DNA from 2 places in the Promicromonospora sp. NPDC050880 genome. Region 1 is predicted to be linked to the other one. Evidence: riboswitches for the same ligand, from Rfam matches in the RefSeq annotation. Region 1 holds a riboswitch; the other holds the start of a gene.

Region 1 (6,827 bases):
CTGCGGCGAGGTGCTGGTGCCCGACGACCAGCTCCCCGTCGAGCTGCCCCACCTGGAGGGCGACGAGCTGGTGCCCGGGGACGTCTCGCCCCTGGCCGGCGCGCGGGACTGGGTACGGACCACGTGCCCGCGCTGCGGCGGCCCGGCCGAGCGGGACACCGACACCATGGACACGTTCGTGGACTCGTCCTGGTACTTCCTGCGCTACCTGTCGCCCGGGTACGACGCCGGGCCGTTCCGTCCCGAGGACGCCGCCCGCTGGATGCCCGCCGCGCTGTACGTGGGCGGCGTCGAGCACGCCACCATGCACCTGCTGTACGCGCGGTTCGTCACCAAGGTCCTGTACGACATGGGCCTGGTGCCGTCGCCCGAACCGTATGCCCGCCTGCTGAACCAGGGGCAGGTGATCAACCACGGCCGGGCGATGAGCAAGTCGCTGGGCAACGGCGTGGACCTGGCGGCCGAGCTGGACCGGTACGGGGTGGACGCCGTCCGGCTGGCGATCCTGTTCGCCGGACCGCCGGAGGACGACGTCGACTGGGCGGACGTCTCGCCCGACGCGATGCGGAGGTTCCTGGCCCGGGTGCAGCGGCTGGCGGACGCCGGCCCGTCTGCCGCCGTCGACGCCCGTGGGACCGCGCCGTCGCACCTGCGACGGGCCGTGCACCGCGCCGTGCAGGACGTCGACGAGCTGGTCGAGGCAGGCCGGCTCAACGTCGCCGTCGCGCGGCTGATGGAGCTGGTGGGCCAGGTGCGCCGGGGTCCGGGCGCCGGGCCGGAGCGCGACGAGGCGGTCGCCGCGATCGCCGTCCTGCTGAGCCTGTTCGCGCCGCACGCGGCGCAGGAGCTGTGGGAACGACTGGGCCGCACGACGCCGGTCGCGGCGCAGCCGTGGCCGGAGGTCGACCCGGCGCTGCTGGTGGTGTCCGAGGTCGAGGCGGTGGTCCAGGTGGACGGGAGGGTGCGCGACCGGCTGACCGTGGCCGCCGACGTGACGGCCGAGGACCTGGAGCGGGCCGTGCTGGGCCGGCCGGCCGTGGTCCGGGCCCTGGGGGGCCGGGTGGTGCGGCGGGTCGTGGTGCGACCGCCGCACCTGGTCAACGTGGTGCGGGGGTAGCGGCGTCGCCGTCCTCGCCGAGCCGCGCACGGACGGCGCGCAGCTCGGCGAGGATCTCGCGGTTCTGTGCCGCGAGGGCGTCCAGGCGCTCGTCCTTCTGCAGGTCGTCCTCGCGCTCCTCCTCCGACATCTCCTCCATGCCGTTGACGATCACGGCGATGAAGAGGTTCAGCACCGCGAAGCTGACCACCAGGATGTAGAGCACGAAGAAGATCCACGCGGACGGGTGGGTCTCCATCACGACGCGTGCGATGTCGGGCCAGGCCTCACCGGTCATGGCCTGGAACAGGGTGAAGAGCGTGGTCCAGAGGTTGCCGAAGTACTCCGGCGCCGCCTCGCCGAACAGTCCGGTCGCGATGACGGCGGACACGTACATCACCAGCACGAGCAGCGCCCCGACGGCGCCCATGCCCGGCACCGCCCGCAGCATGCCGTCGACCACGCGCCGCAGCGCCGGCACGGCCGTGACCACCCGCAGCACGCGCAGCACCCGCAGGGCACGCAGCGCGGACAGCGACTCGGTGGCCGGCAGCAGCGCGACGCCGACCACGACGAGGTCGAACACGTTCCACGGGTCACGGAAGAACCGCCGTCCCGTGGCGACCAGCCGCAGCGCCAGCTCGACCACGAAGAACGCGAGCATGGCGTGGTCGATCCCGCGCAGCACCTCGAACGCCGCGCCGGTCACCATCGTCTCGGCGCCGAGCACCAGGGCGTTGGCCAGGATCACGCCGAGCACCAGCCGGGTGAACCACCGCTGCTCGAGGAACGCCCTAAGCGCGTCCCGCCAGGTCCGCCGCCCGGCCGGCGCGCCGATCTCCCGGTTCATCCGTCGTCATCTCCTCGTGTGCCCGGAGCCCCCTGCCCCGGCCTTGCCCGCCGCGTGCCCGGCCGAACTATAGCCGCTGACGTATCACGATCTGATGCGCGTAATGTCCCGATATAGACCCGATTCGGCGGGTCCGGTGGCAAGTCGGCGGGATCAGTGCTGAGGTAGTCGCACGTAAGCCATACCACTCTGGAGGAAAACGCCATGGGCTTCTGGGCCTTTCTCATCCTCGGCCTGATCGCGGGCGTCATCGCCCGAATCATCCTCCCGGGCAAGCAGCCGGGCGGTTTCTGGGTCACGCTGCTGCTCGGCGTGCTCGGCGCCATGCTGGGCGGCTGGCTCGGTGGGCTCATCTTCAACATCAGCTTCGACGCGTTCTGGTCGTGGCAGAGCTGGCTGTTCTCGGTGATCGGCGCGATCATCGTGATCCTGATCGTCCAGGCGATCTTCGGTCGGCGTCAGAACGCTTGATCGCGGGACTCCGCACCGCGACGCACCGCGGCCGCGCCGGCACCGTCGTCCTCGTGGCGACGCTGATCGGCGCGGCCGCCGTCGCATGCACGTCCGGTGGCCCCGGGCCGTCGTCCACCCGGGGCCCTGTGCCCGACGACGTGGTCGGGCACCTCCGCGTCGCGGTGGCGCAGGGACGTGAGCAGTACGCGACCCGGGAGATCCGGCTCGAGGTCACCAACGACTCCGACGAGACCCTGACGCTGCTGTCCGGGGCGTTGCGTGCCGACGGCTTCGGGCCGTCCCACCCCACGAAGGAGGGGCGCACGCTGGTGCTGCGTCCCGGGACGACGCGCGCCGTCTACGTCGGGCTGGGCGAGGCACGCTGCACGGAGCCGGCGGGCACGCCCGCCCCGGCCGGCTCACCGCGACCGGAGCCGTCCCCCACGGTGAGCGGGGCGCCGTCCGCCACGATCACGCTCGCCCTCGGCGAGGGGGACGACGCGGGACCGCCCACGGAGGTCGTCGTCGACGACGTGGGCGACCCCGTGGGCCACCTGGCGCGCAACCACGAGGCGGACTGCGCGGTGGCCGCCGTGGCGGCGGGCGTGCGCCTCGCCGTCGACGACGAGGTGCGCGTCGAGACCCGTGACGGGGAGCTGACCGCCCTGGTCACCCTCCGGATCGAGCCGGTCGACGGCGGTCCCGCGGTCACCGTCGACCGGATCGCCGGCACCACCCTGATGAGCAACCCTGACCCGGCGGACGGCGCCTCCGGCTGGGTGGGACGTGACCTGGCGGGGCAGCGGTCCGGCGCCGTCGTGCTCGCCGTCGTCCCCGCGCGCTGCGACGTGCACGCCGTGGCCGAGGACAAGCGCGGCACGTTCCTGCCCGTGTCGGCCAGCGTCGACGGCGTCCCGCAGCGCACGGTCTACGTGCCGATGCCGGACACCGCGCGCTCCGCCTTCTACGACTTCGTCGGGGAGCACTGCGCCTGGCCCGGATGAGCCGGCCCGCCGGTGTGGCGGTGCGGGAACGCGTGAGGCGCCGCCTCCGGCACCGGGCGGGGACCCGGTACGGAGGCGGCGCCTCACGAGCGGAGCGTCAGACGACGCGGATGAAGGTCGGGCTGTTCTGCCACATCTCGGTGTAGCGGACCGGCATGCCGGCGGCCCAGGCCTCGATGATCATGCCGTCGCCCGCGTAGAGGGCCACGTGTCCGGGCGTCCAGACGATGTCGCCGGGCTCCGGGTAGGTGACCTGGTAGCCGGAGCCGAGCAGCGCGCCGGACTGGTGCGGCAGCGAGACGCCGAGCTGCGCGTACACGTACTGGATGAGGCCCGAGCAGTCGAAGCCCGCGGACGGCGAGGCGCCGCCCAGGACGTACGTGATGCCCAGGTAGTTGAAGGCGATGTTGACGGCCTGCGTGCCGACCGGGATCGGGTCCGGTGCGTCGACGGAGACGACGGCGGGGCCCTCGCCCTTCTCGCCGTCGGCACCCGTGGCACCCAGGGCTTCCATCTCGATCGGCATCTTCGCGTCGGCCGGGACGGTCACGGTGGGGGCTGCGGCCACGGCCTGCTTGGCCACGGCGGTGAGGGACTGCAGGTCGGTCGAGTTCAGCTTGGCCGTCTTGACGTCCGTCTTCAGGTCCATCGCGGGCGCCGCGTGCGCGGTGGTGGCGATGGTCGAGATGAGGACGCCGCCGGCGGCGGCGGCGATGGCGCCACGGCGGGCAACGGTGCCGGCGTTCTCGGTGGCGGTACGAGCGAGGATGGTCAGCGGTGTCTGAGCGGGCCGGCTGTCACGATGCCGGCCGCGGGTGGAGTTCGTCACCTAAGGTCTCCTGTACCGCCTGCGAGGTCAGCTGTCGGATTCGGGTGAGGAGTGCACACCCGGCCGCACGGCTACTGGGGGGTTTCCGTCCGGCTTCACCCCGAGGGCGACGATGGTGCTGTCGCCCGGAAGTGGGTCCCCCGCTCCTGTCTCGACGTCTGGTCATGAGCCGGTGACAGGATTCGGCGCCCGGCTCACGGCCCCACCGATGCGGTGGAGCAGAAGTCAAAGTACACACGTTCACCGAAAAAGTCACGATCGGGTTACGCATTACGGTCTGACCCAACGAAGGCGCAGATTTACGCCGTTTCGGTCTTCCTGCGTTATGACCGACATCACATAGATCCGCTACGGTTCGGCGGCATGGGCGACAGCGAGCATCGGATCTCCGCCTGGTGGGCCGTTCCCCTCAGCGCACTCGCCTGGTGGGCCGGAGGTTTCCTGCCGTGGATCGTGCAGGTCTCCTACCAGGTCACAGGCCTGGCCGAGGGTGTGGCGCCGGGGCCGGCCGGCTTTCTACCGCTTCCGTTCGAGGGTGACGACGGCGTGGTCGGCCTGGTCGTCATGGCCCTGATGGGCGGGCTCCTCGCGGGCGTCACCGCCCGCGTCCCGGCGTCCGCCGGCGCGGGTGCGTGCGCCGCGATCGCCGGCACCCTGCTCGCCATGGGGGCCGCGGGCAGCGCCTCCTGGTGGCTCGTCACCCGCGAGGGCCTGCCCGACGACGCCGCACCGCTCGGGATGCTCGTCGTCACCGGCGTGGCCGGTGTCGTGGGCCTCGGTGCGGGGCTGCTGGCAGGGCTCGGTCCCGGCCCTCTGCGCGGCCTCGCCCTGGCGCTGCCGGTGGTGCTCCTCGACGCCTGGGTGTGGGGCTTCGTCCCGGGCCATCCGGTGTCGCCGGTGGGCACGTGGTGGATCCTGGCCGTGGCGCTGGGAGTCGCGTTCGGCCTCGCCGTGGACAGCCGTCCCATCGAGCTGCTGGGGTGGCTGCCGACCGCCGGTGCCGTCTGGGTGCTGCAGGCGGCCGGGCCGGCCCTCCTGGCCGTGCAGGAGAACATCTGGCCGGGCTCGCCGCTGACCGAGGACCCGCTGCTGGCCGTGCGCATCGTCTGGCGTGAGATCGCACCGGCGGCGATCGACTCCGAGGGGCACCAGCTCGGCGCCTGGGTGGTCGCCCTGCTGCTGGGGGCGGCTGTCGCGGCACTGAGGCTGTCCCGGGAGGCGTCGGACGAGGCCGAGCTCACGGAGGCCTGGGCCTGACGTCGGCGCCGCGGCGGTCCCGGCCGCTACTGATTGCGATTGGGTAAATTTCACCCGCAGTGCCCGAACTGCCCTGTTCTATCCCGGTCTGCTGGCCCTAGGTTTGCCCCAGTTCGGGGGCAAACCAGTCCCTGTGCGAACAATGGGGGCATACATGAACAGGAAGTCACTCGTCGGCGCCGCCACCTCCGCGGCACTGGCCGTGGCGGCGCTGGTCGCCGTGGCGCCGGGTGCGCAGGCCGCCACCAACGACCCGTTCCGGGACAAGCAGTGGGGCCTGGACCAGATCAACGCGGAGGCCGCCTGGCCCGTCTCCACCGGCAAGGGCGCGGTGGTGGCGGTGGTCGACACCGGGGTCGACCTCAGGCAGCCCGACCTTGCCGGGCAGCTCCTGCCGGGCGCCACCTTCACCGGCTGCGCCGACGTCCGCCCCTGCGGGAACGGGGACTACCGGGGACCGGACGGGAAGAACGACGGGGACGAGCACGGGACGCACGTGGCGGGCATCGTCGCCGCCGCGGCGAACAACGGGATCGGCGTCGCCGGCGTGGCGCCGGGCGCCAAGATCCTCCCGGTCAAGGTGCTCGAGGCGGGTTCCGGCTCGTCCCAGGACATCGCGGACGGCATCCGCTGGGCCGCGGACCACGGCGCCGACGTCATCAACCTCTCGCTGGGCACCGCGCCGGGCGGGCAGCTGCTGACGATCCTGGGCGTCGACACCCTGATGCGGGACGCCATCGCGTACGCGCGCCAGCAGGGTGCGCTCACGGTGGCGGCGGCCGGCAACTCGTCGACCCCGCTCTGCAGCGACCCCGCGTTCACCAGCGTCGCACTCTGCGTCGGGGCCACGGACTCGGCCCGCGTGCACTCCTACTACTCGGAGCTCCCGATCAAGCTCGACCTGAAGAGTGTCTCGGCCCCGGGTGGCTCGGGCGGTCTCACGGGCTGCGACGGCGACGTGTGGTCCACGGTGCCGGTGGGCACGGGGTCGAGCACGTGCGGCGCGGGCAGCTACGACTCGTACGCGGGCACGTCGATGGCGACGCCGCACGTGGCGGGTGTCGCGGCGCTGCTGTACGGCCAGGGCCGGAGCATGCGCGAGGTCGAGAGCGCCATCCTGTACACCTCGCGCGACCCGCTCCTGGGGCTGGTCGGTGTGTGGACGCCGCTGTACGGCTACGGCATCGTCGACGCGGCGGCCGCCGTCGCGTACTGACGCGCACCGGTCGTGTCAGACGCCCAGGTCCCTCGCGGGGCCTGAGCGTCTGACATCACCGGGGGGTCGGTCAGTAGGGCCGGATGTAGACCGCGTAGTCCTGCCACTGGGCGGTGTGGCGC
Region 2 (6,827 bases), on a different contig from region 1:
GGCTGCTCGTGCTCGACGACGTCGCCGCGGGCTGGCCCGGCGCGGACGGGCTGCCGCGCGCCGCGGTGGCCGGCGTGTCCCTCGCGCTGGAGCCGGGGTCGGTCGTGGCGCTGGCCGGCCCGTCCGGCGTCGGCAAGACGACCCTCCTGATGACGGCGGCACGTCTGGTCCCGCCGGTCGCCGGGGCGGTCGGCGGACGGTCGGGCGCGGGCCTGTTCGTCGCCGAGGACGGGCACCTGTTCGACACCACCGTGCTGGAGAACCTGCGGGTCGCGCGGGGTGACGTGACCCCCGAGGAGGCCCGCGCTGCGCTCGACGCCGTCGGGCTGGGTGCGTGGCTCGCGGCGCTCCCCCGGGGCCTGGAGACGGTGGTCGGCACGGACGCGGCCGCGGTGTCGGGTGGGGAGCGGCGGCGGCTCCTGGTGGCGCGTGCCCTCCTGGCGCCGGCCCGGGTGCTGCTCGTGGACGAGCCGGCGGAGCACCTGGACGGCGACACGGCGGACGCCCTGGTCCGCGCGGTCGCGGCGCACGCCCGCGCGACCGACCGGGCGGTGCTGCTGGCGACCCACCGGCTCAGCCCGCTGGCGGTCGCGGACGAGGTGCTGTTCCTGGGGCGCGGCGCGGGCGGAGGCGTGCCGGGGCCGGCCGACGTCGTCGCACGGGGCCGCCACGAGGACCTGCTCGCCTCGGATCCGGCGTACGGCTGGGCGGCCGCGCAGGAGCGGTGACCCATGGTCACCGTGCCTGGTGCTGCGCGTCGTGCGCCGGGGATCAGGAAGCCGGCAAGCTCTTGTCGAACTTCTTCGCGCGCTGCTCGTACCCCAGCCGCTCGTAGAAGGCGTGCGCGCCCTCGCGCCGGAACGCGGAGGACACCGTGATCCGGACACAGCCGTGGGCGAGCGCCCAGTCCTCGACGGTCGCCACGAGCGCCCGCCCGGCGCCGGTGCCGCGCCGTGTCTCGTCGACCACGAGGGCGGTCAGCTCAGCCACGGGCGCGTCGAGCTCGAACGGACTGCGGACGTGGCCCGCGGCGAACCCGGCCACCGCACCGGACGGGTCCTCCACAGCCACCCAGGCCGCGTCGTACGGGCTCCCGGCCACGCGCGCGAACCGGGCGTCGAGATCAGCGGCGGTCGTGGGGTACCCGAGCTGGCCGAGCAGCGGGGCGACCGCGGGTGAGTCGGCCGGGACGGCGCGTCGGATCTGCACGCCTCATCGTAGGCGGCGTCATCGTGGACGGCCTCAGCCGTCGCCCAGCAGCGCCATCGCCGCCGCCCGGCCGGGGATGCCGCTCACCCCGCCGCCGCGCCGGGCGCCCGCACCCGCCAGCAGCACCCGGCGGTGCTCCGTCTCGACGCCCCACCGCCCGGCGTCGTCGGCGGACTCGGCGAACGGCCAGGCCAGGTCGCGGTGGAAGATGTGCCCGCCGGGCAGCCCGACGTCGCCCTCCAGGTCCACCGGGGTGCGCACCTCCAGGCAGGGCACGCCGTCGGCGTCGTGCGCCAGGACGTCCTCGACCGGTTCGGCCAGCACCGAGTTCAGCGAGGCGAGGGTGGCCGCGAGGGCCCGCTCGCGGGCCCCGTCGGGATCGGCGCGGAAGAGCCGGGCGGGCATGTGCAGCCCGAACAGCGTGATGGTCTGCGCCTCGGTCGCGGCCAGGTCCGGGCCGAGGATCGACCGGTCGGACAGCGTGTGGCAGTAGATCTCGCTCGGCGGCAGGTCGGGCACCCGGCCCGCGGCGGCCTGCGCGTACGCCGTCTGGAGCTGGGTGAGGGACTCGTTGACGTGCAGCGTGCCGCTGAACGCCGCGACCGGGTCCACGCCGTCGCGCAGGCGGGGCAGCCGGTCGAGCAGCATGTTCACCTTGAGCTGCGCGCCCTCGGGGTACGCCGGGGACGTGGTGGCCCCCGCCACGTCCCGCCCGTCGGCCGTGCCCCGGCCGGCAGCGGCCAGGAGCCGGTCGAGCTCGGCCGGCGCACACCCGGCGAGCAGGTGCCCGGCGGTCACGCCCCGGGTGCGCCCGTCGGCGCCGGTCCAGGTGACCTCCACGCCGGTGGCCCCGGGGTCGACGGCGGTGACCGTCGCCGAGGTGACGATCGTGGCGCCGGCGGACACGGCGGCGTCGCGCAGGGCGCCCGAGACGGCGCCCATGCCGCCCACCGGCACGTCCCAGTCGCCGGTCCCGTTGCCGATCACGTGGTACAGGAAGCACCGGTTCTGGCGCAGGGACGCCTCGTCGATGTCGGCGAAGGTGCCGATGAGGCCGTCGGTGGCGGCGATGCCGCGGACCACGTCGTCGGCGAAGGTGCGCCGCAGCAGCGCGCCGAGCGGCTCCTCGAACAGGGCTCGCCAGGCCTCCTCGCCCACGCCGTCGACCACGAGGTCCCGCACGGCCGAGCGTGTGAGCAGGGGTTCGGTGAGCGTCGGCGCGAGGCGGCGGGCGACCTCGGCGGTCGTCGCGTAGAAGCGGCCCCACGCCTCGAAGTCCGCGTCGGCTCCGGTCAGGCTCCGGAACGAGGCCCGCGTGGCGGCGTCGTCCCCCGTATCGACGAGGAGGCCGCCGTCGGCCACGGGCGTGTAGGAGGACCAGCGCCGCCGCCGCAGCGTGACCGGCAGCCCGAGCTCGGTGACCACGCGCCGCGGCAGCAGCGAGACCAGGTAGGAGTAGCGCGACAGGCGCGCGTCGACACCCGCGAAGGGGCGGGCCGAGACGGCGGCGCCGCCCACGTGGTCGGCGCGCTCCAGGACGAGCACCGACCGTCCGCTGCGAGCGGCGTACGCCGCGGCGGTGAGGCCGTTGTGCCCGCCGCCCACGACGACGGCGTCGTACCGGGAGTGCAGGCGCGGGGACGCGGTGGGATCGACCATGGCGGACATGGTGACACGGAACTCATTGCCAAGAGAGTTCCATCACAGGACGGTATGTGACCTAATCGTGACATTTGCCAGGGACCCCGGTACGGTCGGTCTCACCTCTCCAGAAGCGGGGAGGTCCAGGTCCGGACGCCGAGCCCTGTCACCGGACCTGAGCAGCTACGACGTGACAGGGGCGGGGGAACCAGGTAAGCCGGGCACGCGAGTGTCCTCGGGGTGAAGCCTCGTACGAGGCCGGGTGATCGAACTCCCCATCCGAACCCGACAGCTCACCTCGTAGGCGTCCGAGGAGATCACTGGTGACCGTACTCACCGACCGCACCCACGACTGGGCGGACGACCAGGCAGACCGTCCCGCCAGCCGGGGTCGGCACCGCGCCGAGGGCCCCGCTCTCACCCCCTTCACCGCACTCACCCAGACCGCCGCCGAGAATGCCGCCCGCACGGGCGCCATCGCGGTCGTCACCTCCGGCATGCTGGCCTCGGTCTTCACCCAGACCGCCCACACCGCGCCCGCCGAGTCGCACACCCAGGCCACGCTCGCGAACGCCACGCCGGTCAGCAACACCGTCGACACCACGATCTCGGCCGGCCTGGCCGAGAACCTGGTCACCAAGGTCAAGGTCACGCAGAACGCCGACTTCTGGGCCGAGAGCGGCCGCGTGTCGGTGACCCCGTACGCCGAGACCGAGGAAGGCATCGCCGAGGCGAAGGCGAAGGCCGAGGCCGAGGCACGCGCCAAGGCCGAGGCGGAGGCCAAGGCCCGCGCCGAGGCCGAGGCCGCCGCCGCGGCGGAAGCAGCGGCCGCCGCCGCAGCCGCTGCGGAGGCCGAGGCGGAGGCCGCTGCGGCAGCAGCCGTGGAGGCCGAGGCGGAGGCCGCTGCGGCAGCAGCCGTGGAGAGCTCCGCCGACCTGGGCCAGCAGGCCGTCAACCTGGCCCTCGAGTACGTGGGCGTGCCCTACGTGTGGGGCGGAGCCTCCCCCAGTGGCTTCGACTGCTCCGGGCTCATCCAGTACGTCTACGCGCAGCTCGGGATCGACCTCCCGCACAGCTCGAGCTCGATGGCGACCGTGGGCTACCAGGTCTCCGCCGCCGAGGCGCAGCCCGGTGACATCGTCTGGACGTCCGGCCACGTCTCCCTCTACGCGGGCGACGGCATGGTGGTCGAGGCCCAGCAGGAGGGCGTCCCCGTGCACTACACGGAGATGTGGCAGAACAACCCGGTCTACATCCGGGTGACGGGCTGACCCTCCCGGTCCCGGAACGCCCGCCTGGTCCCCCGGCCCGGCGGGCGTTCCGCGTCGTGGGTGCACACCCGCGCCCGTCCGGTAACGTCCCCGGCGTGAAGATCCTCGTACCGGACGTACCGTTCGACCTCGACTTCCCGTCCCGCCTGCCCGACGGCGGAGCCTCCTTCGCGCCCGGCGGCCCCGACAGCGTGGTCGCCTACGCGATGAACGAGCCGGTCCCCGAGGAACACACCGACGCCGACGTGCTGGTCACCTGGTCCAGCCCGCCGAAGGTCGTCGCCGACGCCGCCCGCCGGCTCACCCGCGTGCGCTGGGTGCAGACCCTGACCGCGGGGCCGGACGTCGTGCTCCGAGCCGGGTTCGCGCCCGACGTCGTCGTCTCCTCGGGCCAGTCGCTGCACGACGACACCGTGGCCGAGCACGCCCTCGCCCTGATCCTGGCCACCGTGCGCCGCATCGACGTCTCGCTCGCCGCCCAGCAGGAGCACCGCTGGGCCAAGGAGATCACGTTCGCCCAGGCCGACCCGGTCACCGGCCGCGAGTACACGCTCGACGAGGCACGGGTGACGATCTGGGGCTTCGGCTCGATCGCCCTGCGGCTCGCCCCGCTGCTGACCGCGCTCGGTGCCCAGGTCACCGGCGTCGCCTCCCGTGCCGGTGAGCGCGCCGGGTACCCGGTGGTCGGAGCAGACGGTCTGGAGGCCCAGCTCGCCGAGACCGACCTGCTGGTCTCGCTGCTGCCCGCCCTGCCCACCACCCGGTACATCCTCGACGCCCGCCTGCTGGGCCTGCTCCCGCCGACCGCGCGGTTCGTGAACGTGGGCCGGGGCGCGACCGTCGACGAGGCCGCCCTGGAGGACGCGCTGCGCTCCGGGCGGCTCGCCGGTGCCGCCCTGGACGTCATGGAGACCGAGCCGCTGCCCGCGGACTCGCCGCTGTGGGACGTGCCGAACCTGATCCTCACCCCGCACGTGGCGGGCGGGCGCCCCCGGCGAGCGGCTCAGTTCCTGGCCGACCAGCTCACGGCCTGGCGGGCGGGCAGCCCGATCCGCAACGTGACGGCGCGATAGCGCGGGGTGGCTCGACGGGGCGGGGCGGGGCGGGGCAGAGCGGGGGGCAAGGTGACGGGGCGGGGCCCGTGGCGTCGGAGCGGGCCCAAGGCGTCGGAGCGGGCCCAAGGCCACGGGGCGGGCCCAAGGCGACGGGGCGGGCCCAAGGCGACGGGGCGGGCCCAAGGCGACGGGGCGGGCCCAAGGCGACGGGGCGGCAGGCACGGGCGGACGCGCTCGACGCTCCCCGCCGAGTCCGGCGCGCTCGACGCTCCCGGCCGGGCGGGTGTGGCAGGAGGTGCGCTTCTACCCAGCGATTAGGCCCAGAAACGGCAATGATTCTGGGCACAATCGCTGGGTAGAAGCGCACTCTCTGCGTTCGGGCGTCATCTCGGCGTCTCTGCCGTTCAGGCGTTATCTCGGCGTGCGGGGGCGGGGCTGGCAGACGGGGCACGTGAACGACGACCGGTTCATGAACGGGTCACGGCGGATCAGCGCGCCGCAGCGGCGGCACTCCGCGTTCTCCCGGCCGTACACGGCCAGCGACCGGTCGAAGTAACCGGACTGCCCGTTGACGTTGACGTACAGGTCGTCGAAGCTCGTGCCGCCCTGGGCCAGCGCCTCGCGCATCACCTCGGCCGCCGCGTCCAGCACCCGGCGCACGTCCGCGGCCCGGAGCCGGTCGGTCGCACGCGCCCAGTGCACCTGTGCGCGCCACAGCGCCTCGTCGGCGTAGATGTTGCCCACGCCGGACACGACCGTCTGGTCCAGGAGCGCGCGCTTGATCTGTGTCCGACGCCGGCGCACCCGCCGGACCAGGCTGTTCAGGTCGAGGTTCGGGTCCAGCAGGTCGCGGGCGATGTGCGCCACGGGCTCCGGGAGCAGCGGGAGGTCCGAACCGTGACCGGCCGGGGCGGATGTGATCGACGGAGCGGGCAGGGCAGACGCTCCGGCCACGGCCGAGGCGACGGGCGAGGCGACAGCCGAGGCGACGGGCGAGGTGACGGGTGAGGCCGCTCCGTCCGGCACGAGATCCTGGACGCTCAGGTGCCCGAACGTGCGCTGATCGACGAAGTCGAGGTAGCGCGCCCCGGACGGCGCGCCGGTCAGGTGCAGGCGGACGCGCAGGTGCGGGTGCCGCCAGTCGTCGGCCGGGGTGGCACCGTCCGGGCCGACGGCGGCGTCGCCCGGCGTGGGGTCGCCGGTCGTCGCCCCGCGCACGAGGAGCTGACCCGACATGCCCAGGTGCGCCAGCAGTGCAGCGGCCGGCAGCGCGGTCTGCAGCGTGGTCGGGAGCGCACGCCCAGCGTCGGCCGGGGCGCTCGCCTGGATGCCCGGCCCGGCCGCACAGTCCCCCGGCCCGGCCGCACGGTCCCCTGGCCCGGGGAGCTCCAGCGGCAACCACAGGAACTTGCCGCGGCGCACCGCCGCTGCCAGGCGCCGGCCCACGAGCTGGTCGCGGAACGAGCCGGGGCCGCCGTCGTGCCGGCGGACGCTGTACTCGCGGAACACCTCGACGTCGCGCACGACGGCGCCGACCACCAGGCGGTCGAGGCCGTCCCGGACGGTCTCGACCTCGGGAAGCTCAGGCACCGGCGGCCGACGCCTTGCTGCCGGACGTGTCCCCGGACCCCGGGAGGGGGAACTTCTGGAG

The links. Region 1 has a riboswitch for cyclic di-AMP ahead of ACIBBF_RS08245 (C40 family peptidase). Riboswitches for the same ligand answer to the same signal wherever they lie in the genome.
Region 2: it holds a riboswitch for cyclic di-AMP, as region 1 does, so the genes downstream of both, ACIBBF_RS05855 (C40 family peptidase) here and ACIBBF_RS08245 (C40 family peptidase) in region 1, are expected to answer to the same signal.

Annotation. Positions count from the first base shown of each region.
Region 1 covers NZ_JBITFV010000003.1:336,961-343,787, forward strand. Annotated here, with positions in the region: gene ACIBBF_RS08225 (class I tRNA ligase family protein) at 1-1,117, shown strand, start outside; gene ACIBBF_RS08230 (ion transporter) at 1,098-1,946, opposite strand; gene ACIBBF_RS08235 (GlsB/YeaQ/YmgE family stress response membrane protein) at 2,151-2,417, shown strand; gene ACIBBF_RS08240 (hypothetical protein) at 2,471-3,403, shown strand; gene ACIBBF_RS08245 (C40 family peptidase) at 3,501-4,232, opposite strand; cyclic di-AMP (ydaO/yuaA leader) riboswitch at 4,234-4,430, opposite strand; gene ACIBBF_RS08250 (hypothetical protein) at 4,596-5,489, shown strand; gene ACIBBF_RS08255 (S8 family serine peptidase) at 5,644-6,705, shown strand; gene ACIBBF_RS08260 (C40 family peptidase) at 6,776-6,827, opposite strand, start outside.
Region 2 covers NZ_JBITFV010000002.1:439,202-446,028, forward strand. Annotated here, with positions in the region: gene cydC (thiol reductant ABC exporter subunit CydC) at 1-728, shown strand, start outside; gene ACIBBF_RS05845 (GNAT family N-acetyltransferase) at 772-1,209, opposite strand; gene ACIBBF_RS05850 (phytoene desaturase family protein) at 1,243-2,868, opposite strand; cyclic di-AMP (ydaO/yuaA leader) riboswitch at 2,995-3,173, shown strand; gene ACIBBF_RS05855 (C40 family peptidase) at 3,174-4,121, shown strand; gene ACIBBF_RS05860 (NAD(P)-dependent oxidoreductase) at 4,217-5,194, shown strand; gene ACIBBF_RS05865 (DNA-formamidopyrimidine glycosylase family protein) at 5,588-6,766, opposite strand; gene rnc (ribonuclease III) at 6,759-6,827, opposite strand, start outside.